Regions from separate parts of the Dendronalium sp. ChiSLP03b genome, predicted to be linked through region 3. Evidence: predicted binding sites of a transcription regulator. Region 3 holds the regulator's gene; each other region holds the start of a gene.
The links. The regulator NtcA, encoded in region 3, controls nitrogen genes in cyanobacteria. The targets are predictions, from matches to a motif close to TNTGTANNNNNNNNTACANA.
Positions count from the first base shown of each region.

Region 1: the regulator NtcA is predicted to act here: its motif matches at 2,945-2,964, upstream of RMY31_RS32020 (Glu/Leu/Phe/Val dehydrogenase).
Region 2: the regulator NtcA is predicted to act here: its motif matches at 3,123-3,142, upstream of RMY31_RS05115 (DUF3155 domain-containing protein).
Region 4: the regulator NtcA is predicted to act here: its motif matches at 1,657-1,676, upstream of RMY31_RS09265 (cell division protein SepF).

Region 1 covers NZ_JAVRBR020000140.1:65,277-70,760, forward strand. The annotation lists gene RMY31_RS32015 (AMP-binding protein) at 1-1,518, shown strand, start outside; gene RMY31_RS32020 (Glu/Leu/Phe/Val dehydrogenase) at 1,571-2,860, opposite strand; gene RMY31_RS32025 (NACHT domain-containing protein) at 3,078-5,036, opposite strand; gene RMY31_RS32030 (metallophosphoesterase) at 5,153-5,484, opposite strand, start outside.
Region 2 covers NZ_JAVRBR020000018.1:84,233-89,716, forward strand. The annotation lists gene serS (serine--tRNA ligase) at 1-75, opposite strand, end outside; gene RMY31_RS05100 (DUF3611 family protein) at 262-840, opposite strand; gene RMY31_RS05105 (PadR family transcriptional regulator) at 1,357-1,704, shown strand; gene RMY31_RS05110 (cofactor assembly of complex C subunit B) at 1,812-2,342, shown strand; gene RMY31_RS05115 (DUF3155 domain-containing protein) at 2,777-3,094, opposite strand; gene RMY31_RS05120 (sensor histidine kinase) at 3,373-4,725, shown strand; gene RMY31_RS05125 (S-layer homology domain-containing protein) at 4,788-5,484, opposite strand, start outside.
Region 3 covers NZ_JAVRBR020000110.1:7,677-13,160, forward strand. The annotation lists gene hisB (imidazoleglycerol-phosphate dehydratase HisB) at 1-262, opposite strand, end outside; gene fabI (enoyl-ACP reductase FabI) at 342-1,118, opposite strand; gene ntcA (global nitrogen regulator NtcA) at 1,795-2,466, shown strand; gene RMY31_RS25340 (DUF3084 domain-containing protein) at 2,794-4,284, shown strand; gene RMY31_RS25345 (pre-16S rRNA-processing nuclease YqgF) at 4,545-4,985, shown strand; gene RMY31_RS25350 (DUF3146 family protein) at 5,168-5,431, opposite strand.
Region 4 covers NZ_JAVRBR020000039.1:11,756-17,239, forward strand. The annotation lists gene RMY31_RS09250 (hypothetical protein) at 1-186, shown strand, start outside; gene pipX (transcriptional coactivator PipX) at 474-752, shown strand; gene RMY31_RS09260 (YggS family pyridoxal phosphate-dependent enzyme) at 749-1,417, shown strand; gene RMY31_RS09265 (cell division protein SepF) at 1,782-2,381, shown strand; gene proC (pyrroline-5-carboxylate reductase) at 2,525-3,337, shown strand; gene RMY31_RS09275 (RNA helicase) at 3,474-5,484, shown strand, end outside.

The sequences.
Region 1 (5,484 bases), on a different contig from region 3:
ATTATCTTCCAGCCAGAAGGAGGTGCAATTTCTATTCTCAGCTATGGCGAACTCCACGCCCTAACCAATCGAGTTGCCAATGGACTTGTAGATGCTGGCTTTCAAAGTGGTGATGCCATTGCAATTACTATGCCGATGACAGCCGAAGCTGTAGCAATTTACCTAGGGATTATCAAAGCTGGTTGCATTGTAGTTTCCATTGCTGACAGTTTTAGCGCCGCCGAAATTGCCACACGACTTTACCTTTCTAAAGCTAAAGCGATTTTTACTCAAGACTATATTTTGCGTGGGGGCAAACAGTTACCTCTCTACAGCAAGGTGGTTAACGCCGATGCGCCTCAAGCCTTTGTGCTAGGGTCATCTGTTGAACTGCGTCCTAGTGATTTGACTTGGAAGGAGTTTCTCTCCTCCAACGAGCAATTCCATGCTTTGCCCACAGATTCTGCTGCTTATACTAACATCCTGTTTTCCTCCGGCACCACAGGAGAACCCAAAGTCATTCCCTGGACGCAAACCACCCCGATCAAATGTGCTGCTGATGGGCATCTGCATCACGACATCCAGCTAGGAGACGTAGTGGCGTGGCATACGAATTTAGGATGGATGATGGGCCCGTGGCTGATTTACGCCAGCCTGATTAATCGGGCGACGATCGCCCTTTACTATGGAAAACCTACAGACAGAAGCTATGGAAAGTTTATACAAGATGTAAAAGTAAATATACTTGGTGTAGTACCTAGTCTAGTGAATATTTGGAAAACAACTGCTTGTATGCAAGGTCTAGACTGGAGCGCTATTAAAGCTTTTAGCTCGACGGGTGAGTGTTCTAAGCCTGAGGATATGTTCTACCTCATGTCTCTAGCTAGATACAAACCAATTATCGAATATTGCGGTGGCACAGAAATCGGAGGAGGCTATATAACTGGTACTTTAGTCCAGCCCTCTGCTCCCTCGATTTTTACCACACCTGCCTTGGGGCTAGACATTCTGATTCTCGACTCAGATGGCCATCCTGCTAACAAAGGCGAGGTGTTTATTATTCCGCCATCGATTGGACTTTCGACTGAGTTATTAAACGCCGATCATCACCAAGTGTATTTCGCCAATGTCCCCCAGCATCCAGTACCTCTGCGCCGTCATGGCGACCAGATAGAAAGGTTGCCCAACGGCTACTACCGCGCTCGCGGTCGCGTTGACGATACTATGAACCTAGGAGGTATCAAAGTTAGCTCTGCTGAGATTGAACAAGTTCTCAATGCTGAGGAAGGAATCTGGGAAACTGCTGCTATTGCTTCCTCTTTGTCAGGGGGGCCAAGCCAATTAATTATCTATGCGGTGGTTAAACCAGATATGCAAGAGAATAAAACTGCGATCGCCACATCTCTGCAAACAGCAATTAACCAGCGTCTTAATCCTTTATTCAAAATTCACGATGTTGTCATCGTTGATAATTTACCTCGCACTAGTTCTAACAAAATTATGCGTCGTGTTTTGCGCGACCAGTATCAAGCGCAATGAATATGAAAAGTGCTGAGTACTCTTCTTACTCAGCACTCAGCACTGAGTACGATCAAGGATAAAGACCTCTATCAGTTAGTGCCTGGGCAACCCTACCCACCCCCAACGTATAAGCTGCTAACCGCAGAGGAATTTGTCGTAACTTTGACTGTTGAGTGACTTGGCGATAAGCCTGCACCATCAAGTGTTCCATTTCGCGGTTAACGCGTTCTTCATCCCAAAATAGATAAGAAAGACCTTGTACCCACTCTAGATAACTTACTACCACCCCACCGGCATTCGCCAAAATATCGGGTAGCACCGTCACACCTCGCGCCTCTAATGACAGGTTTGCCTCAAGCGTAACTGGACCATTAGCAGCTTCTGCAACCATATGCGCTTGTATTCGATCGGCATTTTCTTCGGTGATTTGGTTTTCTAAAGCTGCTGGAATTAAAACATCACAGGGCAAAGTTAATAAATCTGCATTGCTAATTGGTACAGCTTGGGGAAAACCAAAAACACTTCTACGGTTGGCAGCAGCGTAGGCTTTTAATACGGGAATATCAAGACCTTCTTTGGCAAAGACTCCTCCTGCACCAGTTGAGACAGCTATAATCTTAGCTCCCGCTTGGTGTAACAATTCAGCCGCTGCCATTCCGACATTGCCGAAACCCTGAATAACTACTTGCATTCCCACTAAGGATTTACCTTGGTCTGCCAGCGCCTCACGCACAATAATCATCGTGCCGCGTCCAGTTGCCATTTCCCGTCCCAGCGAACCACCAACTGAAAGCGGCTTACCTGTTACAACTCCGGGTACAGCATGACCAACATTTACTGAGTAAGTGTCCATCATCCAAGCCATCTCACGGGCAGAAGTACCCATGTCTGGTGCGGGAATGTCTACCGCGGGGCCGATATCTTTAATCAACTCGCTGGTATAACGACGAGTAATACGCTCTAATTCACCTACGCTATAGCGTTTTGGATCTATAGCAATACCCCCCTTACCACCACCATAGGGAATACCTAACAGCGCACATTTCCAAGTCATCAGCATTGCTAAAGCCGACACTTCCCGCAGTGTTACGGCTGGATGGTAACGAGTTCCACCTTTGTAAGGCCCTAAGATATCGGAGTGCTGTACTCGATGTCCCGCAAAAACTCGGATTTCTCCATTATCCAGTTTTACAGGAATAGAAACTGTCACCACTTTGCGCGGGTGGCTGAGTATTTCTACTATTCCTCGATCTAACTTTAATTCCTTAGCTGCCGCCTCTAGGTAGCTACAGGCTTGGTCGAATGGGCAAATGTGCGCTGGAGAAGCAGCTTCCAGCGGCAGCACAGGTGTTGAAACCATAAAATTTTCTCCTCATCGCGGTATCTCCGCGAGCCAGATATATATATGCCTAGCGTAGCCTCTGTTTTATAGAAAAATAGCAATTTTGTAGTTTTTGTTACATTTTTATTTTCGTTTATAGGCTATTGCAAAAATTTCTCCCTTCAAGTATTCATCGCTGACTGTACAGACAGGTTACTAACATCAAAAGCGACGCAAACTTTTGTAATCTACATTTTCAAAATATAGAATTCTCAATGTGTCTTAAAACCATCCGAATACGATCCAACGTTTCTTTTTCTTCATCAGCATTGAAAGCTTCAATTAAATAACGTTGTTTATCTTCATTTAAATATTCTTTTACCCATCTGTAGCGGAGCCTTTGTCCTATATCTAGTATCCTTTCAACTAGTAGTTTTAAAGGGGTTTTTAAATAACTAGGTATCTCTTGTAAATCAAGCCTAGACAATGTATTTTCAAGACGCAACTTAGAAAGATTATGAAAATCTTGGTTAATACCTCTGACTTTTTCATCCCACTGATGATCTCTAAGATAAACAGCAACTGATTCATAGCAATAAAGAAGAAAACGGGGATGAAGTCCATCATCTTCTATTTTGAGGAAGCGTCTAATAAGTTTTTCTGTATCTGCTGGTGGATTTTCTGGTTCTGTCATCGAAAGTAATAATATTTTCCGAATATTTTCCAACTCATCAAAACTCAAATTTGTCTTGAGTTCCCATTCATGTTCGCTTTGTAAACCATACGAACCTCTCGTTAATTCATCAAATTTATCTTGACTATTAAATAGCTTATTAACTAAATACTTCAAAAATTTTCTTGTATCAACATTTAAAACTAGTTCATCAAAAGGTTTACGATTTTTTTCTTTGAGAGCGATCGCTACTCCTTTTGCAGTAAAAAACTCTAGAAAAGACCTATGAGCAAAACGTACACTATAGTCTGAAAACCTTTGTAAAAAAGGACATTTATGAACGCTGTTCAAAACCTCATCATCATCAAATTTACCAAAATTTCCTCCTATCGGTTCAATGAAAGATTTAATATCATCTATATTCATTTCTGCTTTACCATCTTGGTAAAACTCCAGACTTTTACGAGCTAGATTATCCAGATTCCAAGTAAAAGCTGCAATTCTCTCTTGAGCATGAGATAAATCTACATCTTTAGAAGCTCGTTCTGTAAAAATTTCTAATAACTCACCTGCTTGTTCAACTTTAAGAAGATTATCTAACTCAAAATTTTGTCGGTTTTTAACAAGATCGCAGAATATTCTTAACAGTAAAGGACGACGTAAAATATCTAGTAATTTGCTATTTTTTTTAATCTTTTCAAAAAGCTTGTCATCAGAAATAGTAGAATCTATATAACTATTAATTCTTGAATCATCCAGAGCATCAAGATTTAAGAAATAAATTGAAACTGGAATCTTACTTGAATTCTCACGATTAATAATTTTTACAAGTTCAGTTGCTTCAGAATTATCAACTGCTCGTAGATATTCTAAGCGAGCACAGACTATGACTTTAAATCTAAATCCTCCATATTTGATTTTTTCATTATTACACAAAAAATTAGTTAAAGCCGCAAAAAAAGTCTGATGTTGAGTAGTATTGGATAATAGCTCATCTAATCCATCAAGAATCAACAGAATATTTCCATGTTTAATTATTGGCAGTAAATCTTCAAAAACGAAATTTTTATCAAATTCAGCTTGATTAAGAAGATGACCAAAAAGCAAATCAGAAAAATCTTCTACACTTGGCTTAATGTTTCTATTTAAAACTCCTAATTTACTACGGCAAAAAGCAAGATTTATCGGTAGAGTAAACAAACCTTGATGGTCTGAATGACGATTTTTTAGAAAGTCACATATTTGATGTATCAGTTCAGTTTTACCAAACCCGTATTGCCCAACTATAATTGAAATTGAAGGTGCGCCAACAGTATATTGTCCAGCGTAAGGAGATACTAAAGGATCTCGAATATTTCCTAAAAAAATAAGTGGGTTTGTTAAGATAGCTTTTCCTGTAGATTTTGGGATTGCTGCTAGAAAACCCTTACTTACTTTAGCTGGTACGTGAATATAGAAGGGATTTGAACTTCCTCTTCCAGTTTCATTATCAATACCAAAAGTCTTATTTGCTATTTCCAAAAATTTTTCTACTTGGGTCATTAAGGTATCTCCTGAAATAGCTAAGTTATTCACTATGTCCAATGTAATCAACAAGGATTAGAGGCTGTACTATATTCATTTTAATTCAGATAACTTATTTGCTTTCAAAGTTTCTATTATACGGAATTATCATCTGGTATTAGTAAATTCAAAATCTGGGTAGCATTCTCTCTAGTTATGCCACTACTTGCATCAATAATATCGGATGCATTAAATGGATAAGGAATCTCCGTGCTAATTCCCCTCAATGCAACAGGAATACATCTAGCATCATTATTCCTAGCTCGTGGTCTCCAATGCCGTTCCCAGGTACTATATTCACCTTCAGTATATGGAGAACTAAATTCTCTCTCTTCAAAAAGAACAATTAGGTTTTTTGAATTTCTAAGTGCTTCATTAATTCTTTGAGTAACACTGCTAGTTTCTCCTATTCTTTGAGTAAAGACCC
Region 2 (5,484 bases), on a different contig from region 3:
GTATTTACCATTACGACTGTTTAACCGTTCCTGAACTAATTGCGGATTTTCCCGTATTTGCTTAATATCCAGCACAAATTTTTCTCAGTCTCCAGCCTAGAATCTTCCTGTGAATACAGTTAACACATCAGCAGCATATAGTAATTTTGGCTTGCTGTGACTGCAAAAACAACGTTTGTTGAAAAAATCAGTCTTAGTTTAGTGCAAAATTCTGCTATGGCATTACTCGCTGCCAGAGTCACGAAAGCATCAGCACTTACATTAAGGCTTATTAATGCGATTCAGCAACCAAAGTGTCGCTACAAGCCCTGCAAAGTGCGCTGACACAGTATTTGTATTTGCTTGCACCACAAGCATGTCTAGTCCACTAATAATCCGAGTAGGATCGAAAAATTGAGTAGTGATGGCTTGAGGGGAGATAGACCTTGCTACCAGCGTACCAACGATCGCTTGTGCCCCCAAAAGAGTTACCAATGTTCCCGCTAAATTTACCCACAGTCCCAAGCGTAATACTTGCACAGTCTCACTTTTACGCGGGCGGTTGCTAGGATTGGAGGATTGCAACTGATTACCAATTCTGGTGTAACGGTAAGCCAAATAAATGCCCCCGCCCAAAACAATCAATCCACAAACCGCTAAAAACACACCAAAGCCAGTCCCAGGATTATTACTTGGGCTGCCAGCTCTTTGACTAAATATGGCGAACAGCAGCACAATTATGCCAGAAACAACGCCTAGGACTAACTGAATCCAAAAGCTAATCCAACCTATGAGGCGGAAGGTTTGGGCAATTGCCCGAAGATTAGACGAAGAAGACGGAGCGTCTGGAGTTTGCGACATACCGATCACCAATATGCTAGGTGCTTGCTAAGTTTACTATCACATCTACCAGAATAGTGCTGAGTTGGAAGTTAGGAGTTATTATTCTCCTTCATCTCCCCCATCCCCTTATCTTCGTTCCACTGGGATAACTACTGTAAAAGAAAGTGTTTACTAACTTTTACAGACAAAAAGGCATTTTACCTGTAAAATTTCTTCGATGGCATCTTATGTTTCAGCAGTTCTAACAAGCTCGGCATCACTAGACACCTGGGCAGAGGCAAAGCCACTGTCTTAATTGCTCCTCAACACACCGCCTAGAGTTTGGGTAGGAGCGTAGGGTTTTACATTCCTACGCCCTAAAATCTGCACGATTGCGTCCCGCGACTTCAGTAGCGTGGGTCGTTACTTAATGTTTACACTTTGGAAATTCTGCCTCAGTAGCGATATATACTTACTCATTTAGAGTATCACTATATACTGACTACAAGGTTTGTAGATTCTACCTTAAGGCATTTTTTTAGCCATTCACTAACTATGAAACTTGAGGATATATATCAATTCTTTGAGAATCCTCCGCCAACTTACCTCTGTCAGGAACTAGCAGTATGTTATATCATGTATATTTTGCTACGAGGTGAATCCTACGGCACTGAGTTAATCCAACAATTAGAAACTGAATACCCAACCTATAGGCTTTCGGATACCGTGCTTTATAGTGCAATCAAATTTCTAGAGGATCAAAGAGCAATTACTGGGTATTGGAAAAAACTCGAAGGGCGGGGACGGCCTAGGCGAATGTACCTAGTTTCTCCAGAATGGGAAGTTCAAGCGCAGGATTTGGCTCAGCTTTGGGACGAGTACATCAATCGGAGGACAAACTAACGAATAATTAGTATTGATAAGCTAAAGGATGACTTGTAATGGTCGTTGACTATTAACAGTCAACGGTCAAACAGTCAATGGTCAACAGTCAAAAGATGCAATTAGTTATGGATACTGCTATTCTGCCATCCACGCTGCTACTAACTTTGTTATTAGCGGTTGGGCTGATTTTCTTTATTCGTGCCTCTACCAAAGACCGTACAGAAACAGCGCAACTGGTATCTGAGCAAGAGGAAGCTGCTTTAATGCCGAAAATTAAAGAGTATTTCCGCTCTCGGTCTTATCGAGTGGCAGCGGTGAACCGAGAACAAAACCAAGTGACTTTTGAAGGGTTTGTTCAACCAAGTTGGTTTTTAGCTGTATTTTTGACACTGCTGGCGACCGCTGGTCTTGCTTGTCTATCATTGGTGTTGTCGCTACTTTTTCCTAGCCTCAGTACGCTCTTTCTAGGAATAGTGCTGTTATCGCCCTTAAGTGGCCTTTTTTATTGGAAAAAATCTGGAAGACTTGAGAAGGTGTCGCTGAAATTGGAAGCAACCCCGAATCAGCAAACCTTCTCAAGTAAGCTCACTGTAATCGCCCACCGAGATGAACTCATAGAGTTACAGAGGGCATTACAGCTAAAGCTGGGTGAGTAACTGTTAGCTTTTATGACCGTCTTTCAGTGTGAGATGCAGACTTCTGGCAAATTCTTCAGTAAATAGACATTAGGGAGGAGGAAAGACGACTGGTGTGATGTTGATTTCCCTACGGCGAAATGTCGTAGGGAAAAAGCCATATTTGTTGACAGGCTTACTGAATTAGTCAATCCTCTAGATAAGAGCGCAACTCAACTCTCGCTTGTGGATGCGTTTCGCTCTCTCCTATCTCCCTGCTGCATCATTTAACTAGAAATCAACTCATACAAACTGATGTGGTTTGAGCAGAGTTGATCGTCCAACTATTTGGACTAGCTCTACTGGCAAATTACTTAGAAACTTAAAAAAAACAAAAATCTTGCATAAACAGAGAAGGTTTGCCAGTTAAATGATTGTCAGAAGCCACACTCAAGATATCAGATAACCATTTATGTTTAACGACTAGCCACTGCAACAGGTTCAGGGCCTACGGGACCTTCTAATGTCCGCAAGCTGGGAAACAAGAAATGGTTTTCTTCTACGTATTGAGCACCAAACAGACCCTTTTCTGCCCAAAAATAACGGTCTGTGGTGTGTTCGTTGCGCTTTACGAGTAGCAACGCTGGTGGCGCGATGTTTTCAGCTTGAATGAATTTTCTTGCTGCTGTCACAGGTTTTTCTTCGCCGCTTTCGATGCTAAATTGAGGCACATGCTCGAGAATCCGCCGTCCTTCCTGGCGACGACGACTTTTCCTTTTCCGTCTTCTTGCCAACCTATTGTCCTCCTCTTTCAAGCTATAGATTGTAGTGATAGCTACAAAATCCGTCGTAATTATATAGGTTCTAGTTCTAAAGATCAATAGTTTCTTAACTTTTGATACAACAAAAATAATATTTTTGAATATAGATAAATCAGCAGCCATGGAGGATATAATCCCCTGGTACAAACCATCACTGAGAAGATTTTAGTTAAGCTTTATTAAATGAGGGAAAATTAAGCTTCTTCTTTTATCTTCCTTCAAAGTTAGCGATCCTGAGCAAGAGCTGAAAAATGTTAATGTCTGCCAGTTCGGATTTTGTGGCGCTATGCCGAGAGCAAATAGCATTGCTAACCCAAGGGTTGGGAGCAACTTTAAGTGTTGTTTACCTCACCCAAGAATTGGTAGAGGCTTCCTCAGGTAAGGCAAAGCTGATTCCTCTGGTAGTTTACCCAGAGACAGCAGTATTACAGCCAGCCCAAGAGATTACTGAGGCAACAGCAGGCAACCAACTGCAAATTGGCAATGTTTTGGTATTACCCCAGCAACAGGAAAAATTATTGACAGTGGGTTCAGAATCTCCCGCTGCTTCACGGGAGACAGAGACACCAGATACTGAGCAACCCAATTTCAAAGAGGAATACTTGCTCAGTGGACACCAAATGGTGTTACCTCTGATTCATGAGGGTATGATGATGGGATTACTGGTGACAGGTAGGGAAGACCGGCCTTGGAATGAACAAGAGCAAAGTGAAATTCAAAGGATAGGGCAAACGCTGGCGATCGCTTGTGTTTTGGATCAGCGTCGAGCATGGTTGCAACATCAGCTGCATCAACAACAAATTCTGCAAGAACAGCAGCGAGATTTACTTGATAACTTATTGCACCAGTTTCGCAACCCGTTAACAGCATTGCGGACTTTTGGTAAGTTGCTGTTAAAGCGACTGCGACCAGGCGATCCTAACCGAGATGTGGGAGATAATATAGTTCGGGAAAGCGATCGCCTCCAAGAACTGCTGCAACAATTTGAGAAAGTCATTGACTGGGATGCAGATTTAGCACCACTCACCCTGCCTGAAAATGAAGTATTTGTGGAAGCAACAGTGCAAAAAGAACCTAAACCAGCACTATTGTTGCCAGGAACGGGGGATAAAGCAGCGGATTGCGCTGTAGCCGATTTATTAGCACCATTGTTAGTCTCGGCTCGAGCAATCGCCCAAGAGCGAAATCTGCAACTGAAAGTAGAAATTCCGCAAAACTTGCCGCTAGTACGCGCTAATATCAAAGCCTTACAAGAGGTATTGAGCAATATTGTAGACAATGCCCTGAAATATACCCCCGCAGGCGGTAAAATTTTCATTCAAGCGGGACAACAAAAAGCTAATTTTCAAGGAATCGCCATTAGTGATAGTGGCCCTGGCATTCCCCCACAAGATTTAGAACATCTAGGAGAACGCCATTATCGGGGCGTACAGGCACAAACAGAAATACCGGGTACAGGTTTGGGAATAGCGATCGCTAAACAATTAATAGAGCAAATGCAGGGCGAAATTGAGGTTTTCAGCCCTGCGATTAACTCTAAGTTTTCTTCACTCGACGCACCGGGAACTACGTTTATTATTTGGTTGCCGGAAGTCGGGAGTTAGTCAGTTGTCAGTTGTTAGTTGTTAGTTGTCATTTGCCACCGACCACTGACCACTAACATTAACTATCTAAGTGAAACCAGCAAATTTTGATTGATTGTCATTTGTAAATCGGTGTCTGGGTTAATTGCGACTAAGTCAACACTCTTTTTGCCAAAGAATAAACCAATCAAAGCACCGATACCAGCGCCACCTAAAACTTCTTCTGTAGCAATGGCGCGATCGCCAGTAACCGCAGATACCGCAGCCGCCGCTCCTGCACCTAGAACAGTATCTTTAATGATTGCACTAGTACTAATGCCCTTCTTGACAGTTTCTGTTTTGGTAATCACTTCAGAAGAAGCGTTAAGCTGATATTCTTGTCCTGTGGTTAACACCAGTTTTTCAGCAATGAATTGAGAACCACCTGTAGCAGGTTTGAGTTGACCGACAACTTGACTACCAGCAGGAATCACTACAGATCCATCTTGCGTAACCACGTTCTGCGATACTGTCAGTGTCAAAGGCGCGGTTTCATCCTTAGTAACCAGAATTTTTTTAGCCTGATCGTACTTCACAGGTATGGCAGTGCCTTGAGGAATTGTTACAGATATCGGTGTTGGTGTAGTATTTCCCAGAGCAACGATATAAGGCGAGTTAATTGCTGAAGCTTGATTAGAACTCACCAATGCTTGGTAGATGAAAGCTGCTACCTGGGCGCGTGTAGCAGTTGTGGTTGGATTCAAGAATTTCACATTTGGATAGTTCACTACAATTTTCTTT
Region 3 (5,484 bases):
CTTGCCCTAGAGTAATACCTACATCTTCATTGGTATGATGGTCATCAATTTCCCAGTCTCCTTGCGCTTTGACTTCTAAGTCAATCAGCCCGTGGGAGGCAATTTGATGCAACATGTGATCCAAAAACGGAATCCCAGTTGCAGCCGTACACATTCCTGTACCATCCAGGTTAATACTAACTTGCACATCAGTTTCACCAGTGGTGCGGTGAACAGAGGCAACTCGAGAAGTTTGAATAATTTGGCGTTCGCTTATTTGCATAGGGAGTTAAGAGTTAGGAGTTAGGAGTTAGGAGTTATGAATTCTTAACTCCTCACTCATCACTCATCACTTTATCGCTTTACATTCCCATGATTTCATATCCTGAATCTACATACAGGACTTGCCCTGTAATTCCGCTAGCCAGATCGCTAGACAAGAAAGCAGCAGTATTGCCGACTTCTTCTTGAGTGACAGTGCGTCGCAGGGGTGCAACTTGCTCTACATGGTGAATCATGTCCAAAATACCTCCCACTGCTGAAGATGCCAAAGTCCGAATTGGACCTGCTGAGATGGCATTCACCCTAATATTTTGTGGTCCTAATTCGGATGCTAAATAACGCACGCTTGCTTCTAATCCCGCCTTGGCAACTCCCATGACGTTATAGTTAGGAATCGCCCGCACACCGCCTAAATATGTCAGAGTGATGATACTACCTCCCTCTGTCATCAAAGGTTTAGCCGCACCACTTAGTTGCACCAGTGAGTAAGTGCTGATTTCTAAAGCAGTCTTGAAGCCAGAACGAGAAGTTTGACTAAAATCTCCGCTCAAATCGTCTTTGTTAGCAAAGGCCAGACAGTGGATGAGAATGTCTAGCTTTCCCCATTTATCGCGGATAGTTTCAAAAGTAGACTGAATCTGTTCATCGTTTTGAACATTACAGGGAAGAAATAAGCTGGGATTGAGAGGTTCTACCAATTCCGCAACTTTTTTCTCCATTTTGCCTCGGTCATCTGGCAAGTAGGTAATACCCAAGTTAGCTCCTGCTTTGTGCAGTTGTTGAGCAATACCCCAGGCGATCGAGCGGTTATTGGCAATACCTGTGACCAAAGCGTTTTTTCCAGTCAGATTAAGCATAGAAATTTTCAATGCGATCGATCATTAGGAGCATACTAGAATCTGATGCCGACTTACCATCAAAGATAGTAATTGAACTACAAGGGGGATGAATCAATTCAAAATTAAAACTGCTGACTGATGACGGATGAATACTAGTTACCACTCTACCCTTCTCCTCAGGTCGCCGCTGGGCAAACAGGTTCTCCAAAGGAGTATGGAAAGCCGGGCAAAGCGCGTCTACAAGTCGGCAAAGCTGCCCGATACATTGGCTGTTGATGACGGATGAATGCCAATTGCTTCAAGTCGGCAAAGTTGCCCAATGCACTGGCTCATGATGATTCTTGACTTCTGCTGTATCAATGCAACTTGGTATGCGGCAAGTTTATCTTTACTTTGCACAAAATTTGCAAAAATGATGATTGAGATGTGTGTTTGCTATGAAAAAATCCCCAACTATTCCTTAAGATATCGTAAATTTTTCGGCAAAAAACCTGATGACTACAAATGTGCAAGTACCTATAACAACTACTAGCTAAAAACATGAAAAATTATGTATCATTATGAACAAATAACTATCAAGTTGTAGGTTTGAGTATAGGAAAGTACAGAAAGGTTGACGGTGCTTTATTGATTTTTCAGGTGTATTCTTAGGTAATCAGTTTTTGTTTTTCCGGCATTGGGTAGGGGAAGGGAGATGATCGTGACACAAGATAAAGCCCTAGCAAATGTTTTTCGTCAGATGGCGACCGGAGCGTTTCCGCCGGTTGTGGAAACGTTTGAACGCAATAAAACGATCTTTTTTCCTGGAGATCCTGCCGAACGAGTTTATTTCCTTTTGAAGGGTGCTGTGAAACTTTCCAGGGTATATGAGGCAGGAGAGGAAATAACGGTAGCACTGCTGCGGGAAAATAGTGTTTTTGGTGTATTGTCACTGCTGACAGGAAACAAGTCGGATCGGTTTTACCATGCGGTTGCATTTACGCCTGTTGAATTACTGTCAGCACCAATTGAACAAGTAGAGCAAGCGCTCAAGGAAAATCCAGAATTATCAATGTTAATGCTGCGGGGTCTATCTTCGCGGATCTTACAAACAGAGATGATGATTGAAACCTTAGCTCACCGAGATATGGGTTCGAGATTGGTGAGTTTTCTATTGATTCTCTGTCGTGATTTTGGTGTTCCTTGTGCCGATGGAATCACAATCGATCTGAAGTTATCTCACCAAGCGATCGCTGAAGCAATTGGTTCTACTCGCGTTACCGTCACCAGATTGCTGGGCGATTTACGCGAGAAAAAGATGATTTCTATCCACAAAAAGAAGATCACTGTGCATAAACCTGTTACCTTAAGTAGGCAGTTCACTTAAAAGCAATTGGGAAAAGGGATGGTGTCAGGTATTGTGTTATTAAGAAAAAATAAAGATGTCAGTTGCCAAAATTCAGTAAAACTGTGTGCAACTGGTGTACGAAATAAATGGGTTTAATACCCCAACCAATTAGTGGCAGGTTTGAATCAAGCGCCAATTGCATTCTGCCTTCTGAATTCGACTTCTGTATTCTTCATTCAAAGATGACACTCATAGCTGGAGTAAATCTAAAATCTTTAGTAATTTCAGCTATTGCCAACCTCCCCTCTTCCACAGATAATGATTGAAAGTAGTAGGCTGTATCTGGAAGCATTTCGGTAGCTGAAGATGACCACCGGGTACATCCTCATAGCAGCAATTTTAATTCTGGGAGGCGTGATTGCCACTGTTGGCGATCGCATCGGCACGCGAGTAGGCAAAGCACGTCTCTCATTATTCAACCTCCGTCCTAAAAACACGGCTGTTCTGGTAACTATTCTGACTGGTGGATTAATTTCGGCATCAACCCTAGCGATTTTATTCGCTGCTGATGAAGGATTGCGGAAAGGAGTTTTCGAGTTAGAGGATATTCAAAGAGATTTGAGAAACAAGCGGGAACAACTCAAAACCGCAGAAACTCAAAAAAGCCAAGTAGAGAATGAATTAAATCAAGCAAGAAAAGAACAAACACAGGCGCAGCAAGACTTGCAGATAATCAATCAATCTTTGCAAGCGGCTAACGCCAAACAACGAGAAACGCAAGCTCAACTGAACCGCACCATTAGTCAACAAGCCCAAACTCAAGCTAGACTCCAAGGTACTCAAAGCCAGCTAGATAAAGTAGCAAATCAGTACCAACAAGCCATAGCTGAACTACAAAACGTTAACAATCAGAGAAAGGCACTACAGGCGGCAGTTGCCCAACTGAAGGAAGAACGCGAAAGATTGTACGTCGAAGCTAACAAGGCCATTGATGAAGCCAAAACAGCTATTGAAAAACGCGATCGCGAACTTGCCAATCGACAGCTAGCAATTGAACTGCGCGACCAAAAAATTGCTCAATTGGATCGATTAATTCAAAAACGCAATCAAGAAGTTACTTCGCGAGAACAAGTGCTTGCTAAGCAGGAATCTCGCCTCAAAGAATTGGAAAAACAACAGGATTTTTTAGAACAGGAAGTAGCAAGACTGGAGAAATATTACCAGTCATACCGAGACTTGCGTTTGGGTAAGCTGGCCCTAATACGCGGTCAAGTTCTAGCTTCTGCCGTAGTTCGAGTTGACCAAGCTGCCGTTGCCCGTCAGGCGGTGATGCAACTTTTACAGGAAGCCAATCGCAACGCCAATATAGAATTAACGGAACCCGGCACCAACCCAGCAAATCTGGAGATATTGCGCGTTACCCAAGATAAAGTTGAGCAACTAATTAAGCAGATTAATGATGGTCGAGAATACGTGGTGCGAATTTTCTCTGCCGGCAATTACGTCAGGGGAGAAAAGCAGATAGAATTTTTTGCCGATGCGGCACGAAATCAACTAGTCTTTTCAGGAGGTCAGATTTTAGCTTCAACTACTGCCGATCCCAAAACCATGACATCTTATCAGGTGCGACAAAGACTCGATCTGCTGATTTCTGCTTCCCAATTTCGTGCCCGTAATGCCGGAATTGTAGAAAATGTCCAAATAGACGGCACTTTTTTGCGCTTTCTCACCCAATTGAGACAATACAATCAGTCCTTGGAAATTAAAGCGATCGCGGCAGAGGACACTTATACAGCCGGGCCTTTGAGAGTCAAGCTAGTAGCAATCATCAACGGACAAGTAATTTTTAGTACTTAACAAAATGTTGAGTAAATTAAGCTGAGGGAGGCGCTGTGACTAGGTACAGAGATGACGATCCGGTCGTTATCTGGGTACGTGCAGTACTACCATGAGTATGGGCAAGACCTCAGCGACATCGGCGTTCGCCATTCACATGGAATCTTCGGTAATAAAAATTCAGATTAGCCTGAACCTAAAAACGTTTGCAAGCCTCGATCGGTAAAATCTAAGCATATGATTGCATTTATAGATTTTTAATTTTTAATTTTTAATTACTTATGACTTTCAGGGAATTCTCACCAACGCAACCCGTTATTTTGGGCTTCGATCCAGGTAAAGACAAATGTGGTTTAGCAGTGATGGGACTCGATCGGCAAATACATTATCACGAAGTTGTACCTGCAAAAGAAGCGATCGCTACCATTGGTACATTACAGCAGAACTTTCCCATTTCCTTGTTGGTAATGGGCAACCAAACTACAGCCAAGCGGTGGAAACAGCAACTGTCTGAGGAATTGACAGAAGCCCTGAATATTATTTTGGTGGATGAGCGTTACACCACCTTAGAAGCACGCGATCGCTATTGGCAGATGTACCCCCCTAAGGGACTAACAAAGCTATTGCCACAGGGTATGCGGCAACCGCCACGACCAATAGATGACATTGTTGCTATCCTCTTAATCGAAAGGTATTTAAATCGTCTTACTAGTGAGGAGTGAAGAGTGAAAGTTACATCATAAACTCCTAACTCCTGTACAGACGCGATTAATGAGCCAGCGCGTTGCAAAGCCAGTCTCGTGGTGAGGCAGCGCGGTCTTGGGGAGCCACTGCGGTCTTGGGGTTTCCCCAAGACCGCAGTGGCTTCCCGTTGTAGCGACTAGCATCGCGTCTCTCCTAACTTTTAAAGCTCAGCTCGAATAGTAAAAGCATAGTCTCCTCCAGGCTCTAGCTGGTAATCTTGTTGCTCCAAGAAGCGACCGAGGGGTTCTTTGATTAAGGCACGACCTTGGGAAGGCTTAACAGAAAGTTCTCCCCGGCGGAAATGCCATTGGAAATGCCACTCAAAATCACCCGCGCTGACTTCGCCCTCAAGAAAGCCGTGTTGCCAAGATTGGCGGGTAACTCTGACATGGGCGATGGTTTCTGGCAGACGTTTGGCACTCACAATGCTTTATGTCAAGTGTGGGATAACAGCCCACCATGTAGGCTACTTATTTT
Region 4 (5,484 bases), on a different contig from region 3:
GGAAGCCTCAGACAAGAGGATGGAGGCTTTTCCAGGTCACAAATGACAACTGGGTATAAATTACCAAAGCTGAATTCCGATATCTATCGCCAAGCTTCAACTCTAGCCTACCCTTTGGAACCCTCAAACGACGAACGGTTTCTGCTTCGCACTACGCGTCTACTTTGTGCAGTTTCGGTTGCCTAGCTAGCCCTTAAAGCAGGTGACTCTACTGCTTGGCTAAAGAACCCTTTTCTGAAAGAAAAAGCTGGGCAACACGCGAATTATCGCTTCTATTATCGTGTTTTCCTTCCCTACTATTAGCTTCATCTGCCCATTAGGAACTAGATCGAGGTTTTCATCGCCGCTACTGGCCGGCAAAAATTGTTGATCGCACAACTTTGCACAAATATTCTGGCGAAAGGGAGTTATTATCGTCTGAATGTGTGCATTTAACTGCGAAAAGAGATATATACTCCTACCTTGACCACTCAATGAATCCAGAAAACTCAGAGACTTACATAAATCATCCAACTTGGGGTTTGCTTTATCGGATCTGCATGGTTGACGAGAACCAGGATCTGTTTACTACTCTGTATGCCCAACGTTTGTTTTTTTTGGTCGCAAATGATGTCAAAGGTATTAAATTTCAGCCTATAGGACGTACAGAAGCGAGAATGTTGTTGGAAAATCGTTTGCGTACCCTGCGTCGCAGTGGTCAATCTCAGGAGTACGATCAGCTTCAGAGTGTTTTCCAACGCACCTTCCAATGACCAGTTCGATTAGCGAACGTATTGCTAAAATACGCGCCTCCCTGCCGCCTTCAGTACGGTTGATTGCTGTCAGTAAGCAAGTCCCGGCTGAAGTCATTCGTTCTGCTTATGCTGCCGGAATTCGTGATTTCGGTGAAAACCGTATCCAAGAAGCTGCCAGTAAACAAGCCGAGTTGCACGACTTATCGGATATTACCTGGCACTTCATTGGACATTTGCAAAGTAATAAAGCCAAAAAGGCCCTTGAACTATTTCAATGGATTCATTCTGTAGATAATTTGAAGCTGGCACAGCGCTTAAATCAATTAGCACAAGAGTTAGGAGTCCATCCCCAAGTTTGCCTACAAGTGAAAATTCTCCCAGACCCCAACAAGTCAGGTTGGAGTGTGTCAGAACTATTAGGTGATTTACCCGCACTCGATCAGTGTAAAACTTTACAAATTCAAGGTTTGATGACAATTCCGCCTTTAGGATTAAAAGCCACTGAAATATTAAGTGTATTCAAGAGTACATACAACTTGGCTCAAGAAATCCAGTCACAAAATTGTCCTGACATTAAAATGCAGCAGTTGTCAATGGGTATGTCGGGTGACTACCAACTGGCAGTGCAAGCTGGCGCAACGATGGTAAGATTGGGGACTATATTGTTTGGCGATCGCACTTAGCGTACAAGCCCCTTGATGTTGGTTTTGATATTAATCAAACTCTGATTGCATACGGAGGAGCTTGCGAGAATACTAGTGCTTTATATGACTTTTTAATTAGTATTAACAAAAGTGAATACTAATTAAAAAAGCACTAAAGTAGCCTTTTTTTCGGACAATCATTAGGATATAATCTTGACTCATTATTGTATCTAAGTTAATGTACAGGCGTTCCCTAAAGCGTTAGTGCATTATTCATAGCTGTAATAGAGGCTACAAACAGCGATAAAATTACTAAGTTGTCTGCCCTTTGTAGCGATCTGAAGTTGGTTAAATCAACTAATAACCACATCAATAAAGGTAACTTTTACCAGGAGCGTAAACAATGAACAATATATTTTCCAAACTTCGAGACTTTGTAGGTCTAAACGAACAAGTGGAATATGAGTACTATGAGGAAGAACCAGATACAGATAACTACCAAAATTTGTATCAACAAGAAAATCCCCAGCCAGCACCAGCAGAGGCTACTGCTCAGAATCGACGTTGGCGCGAACCCGTGACTACAATGGGTGAAGATGTAGCAGTTGGAACAAAGTCTACAATGGGGAATGTAATCGGTATGCCAGGAGCAATTAACGGGATTTCAGAAGTATTAGTACTAGAACCACGTACATTTGAAGAAATGCCTCAGGCAATTCAAGCATTGCGCGAGCGCAAGTCAGTGGTATTAAATTTAACTATAATGGATCCCGATCAAGCACAAAGGGCAGTAGATTTTGTTGCAGGTGGAACTTACGCACTAGATGGACATCAAGAGCGCATTGGAGAAAGCATCTTTTTGTTTACGCCCAGTTGCGTGCAAGTTAGTACCCAAGGTGGAGTTATTCATGAAGTACCACAACCACCAGCTCGTCCCTCACGTCCTGCCGCAAGTACTCCAACCCAAAACTGGGGTAATGACGCTAATCGGATGGCACAATAAGGTTAAATTAGTCATTAGTCCATAGTCAAGAAGAGCCAATGCGTTGGGCGGCTTTGCCGACTTGTAGCAATTGGCGTTCCAAAGTCCACAGTCTTCGACTATTGGCTATTGGCTATTGACTATTGACTAGTGATTATTAGCTCATGACTATTAGATTTGGTTTAATTGGTGGTGGGGTAATGGGAGAAGCATTATTATCCCGCTTACTCGTGCATGGAATTTATCAACCTTCAGAAGTTATAGTCAGCGAACCTTTATTAGCACGCCAGGGTTTTTTACAGCAGCAATATGATGTGACTGTAACCGCAGATAATAGCTCAGTTTTCGCTCTAGCAAGTGAAGTAGTATTTTTAGCAGTAAAACCGCAGGTGTTTAGTGCCATGGCTCAAGAATTAGCAGGTATTCTGGAGGCAGCATACTCACCTTTAGTAATTTCTATTTTGGCGGGAGTGTCTTTAAATCAGCTAGAAGGAGCATTTCCGCAATTACCAGTTATCAGAGCTATGCCCAATACCCCAGCAACTGTAGGGGCAGGAATTACTGCCATGTGTTTAGGTGCATACACCAACACCAAGCACCAGCAAATAGCGCAGCAAATCTTTTCGGCGGTGGGGGAAGTCGTAGAAGTTTCAGAAACTCTGATGGATGCAGTGACAGGACTGTCTGGTAGTGGTCCCGCTTATGTAGCCTTGATGGTAGAAGCACTCGCCGATGGGGGAGTAGCAGCAGGTTTACCGAGGGGAATTGCCAATCAGCTAGCCTTGCAAACTGTACTAGGAACAGCAAGACTGTTAGAGGAAAGTAAAATCCACCCAGCAGAATTAAAAGATCGCGTTACGAGTCCCGGCGGTACGACAATTGCTGGCGTTGCCCAACTAGAACGAGCAGGATTTCGTTCAGCTTTAATAGAAGCAGTGAGAGCAGCTGCACAGCGTTCTCAAGAACTGGGAAAATGAAGTATTGGCGACTGGCGACTGGGGACTGGGGAATGGGGAAGAATTTCCTAATCCCCAATCCCCAATCCCCATTCTTAACGAAGTTGACAAAAGACTCGTTAATATAGTAAACAGTCTGGTTGCATAATGTGATTGAGTGAATTATCCCGCGCCGTCTCCAGAACTTGACTTAGGGTTGATATTTCCCTTTGATCTGGATCAATTCCAGAAAGATGCGATCGCGTCCCTGAACGCAGGACGCTCTGTTGTTGTATGTGCGCCCACTGGTTCGGGCAAAACATTAGTCGGAGAATACGCTATTTATCGCGCTCTATCGCGAGGGAAACGTGTATTTTACACCACCCCCCTCAAGGCACTGTCGAATCAAAAATTACGCGATTTTCGAGAAAAATTCGGTGTTGACCAAGTGGGACTGTTAACTGGAGATGCCTCCATTAACAGAGATGCACCAATTCTGGTGATGACCACAGAAATTTTTCGGAATATGCTCTATGGCACACCCATCGGGCAAGTCGGTATTTCATTGGTAGACGTAGAAGCAGTGGTACTGGATGAGTGCCACTATATGAACGATCGCCAACGGGGGACAGTTTGGGAAGAATCAATCATCTATTGCCCCCGTGAAGTGCAACTCGTAGCCCTTTCGGCAACAGTTGCCAACAGCGATCAACTCACCGACTGGCTAAATCGCGTTCACGGCCCAACTGACCTGATTTACTCTGATTTTCGCCCAGTACCCTTGGAATTTCACTATTGCAATCCCAAAGGGCTGTTTCCTCTACTGAATGATAGCAAAACTAAAATTAACCCCCGCCTAGCAAACCGGGGGAAAAGGAGACAAGGAGACAGAGGCAAAAATGGTAGACCAGAAGCTCCTGGCCTAAGTTATACCCTAAGCCAGCTACAGCAACGGGATATGCTACCAGCGATTTACTTTATCTTCAGCCGTCGGGGATGTGATAAAGCAGTGGCGGAGGTAGGTGATTTATGGCTGGTAAATAATGACGAATCTCAGATTTTGCGGCGACAAATTGATGACTTTTTAACTCGCAATCCCGAAGCCGGGCGTTCTGGACAAATTGCCCCCCTCTACCGAGGAATTGCTGCCCACCATGCCGGGATTTTACCTGCATGGAAAGTGCTTGTAGAAGAACTGTTTCAGCAAGGGCTGATAAAAGTAGTGTTCGCCACCGAAACACTAGCCGCCGGGATTAATATGCCTGCTCGCACAACAGTAATATCCACCCTTTCCAAGCGTACCGACACCGGACATCGCCTGTTAAACGCTTCCGAATTCCTGCAAATGGCAGGGCGGGCAGGTCGCCGGGGCATGGATAAACAAGGTCATGTGGTGACAGTACAAACCCCATTTGAAGGAGCAAAAGAAGCAGCGTATTTGGCTACGTCTCAACCAGACCCCTTAGTGAGTCAGTTTACGCCCAGCTACGGCATGGTGTTGAACTTACTGCAAACTCACACTTTGGATGAAGCCAAAGAACTTATAGAACGCAGCTTTGGGCAGTACATGGCAACCTTGCATTTAAGACCGGATTACGATGATATTGCCGCAATCAAAGCCGAATTAACCCAACTGCAAGAGCAAATCGCCGCCGTTGATGAAAATGAATTGCTGGTTTATGAAAAATTGCGGCAACGCTTGAAAGTAGAACGCCAGTTGTTGAAAACCTTGCAAGAGCAAGCCCAGGAAGATAAACAAGAACAATTGGTGATGATGTTGAGCTTTGCAGTGGCGGGAACGCTGTTGAGCCTTAAGGGTAAAAACATTACAGCACCTTCACCTGTACCAGCAGTGTTAGTAGGAAAAACAACAGACTCTGGTCAAGCGCCTTATTTAGTATGTTTGGGAAGCGATAACCGTTGGTATGTGGTAACTAGTACAGATGTTACCGATTTGTATGCCGAACTGCCGCGAGTGGAAGTGCCGCCAGAGATATTACCACCGCCAGAAATGCCCCTCAAACCAGGGCAGTCACGCCGTGGTAATGAAGAAACATTTGCGATCGCTCAACGCATCCCTAATCCCGGAGAATCTCTGTATATGCCGCCAGAAGTGGCAGAACAACTCAGTCGAACTGCCGCCGTCCAAGAGCAATTAGAGGCTAATTCTCTATATCAATCAGGTAATG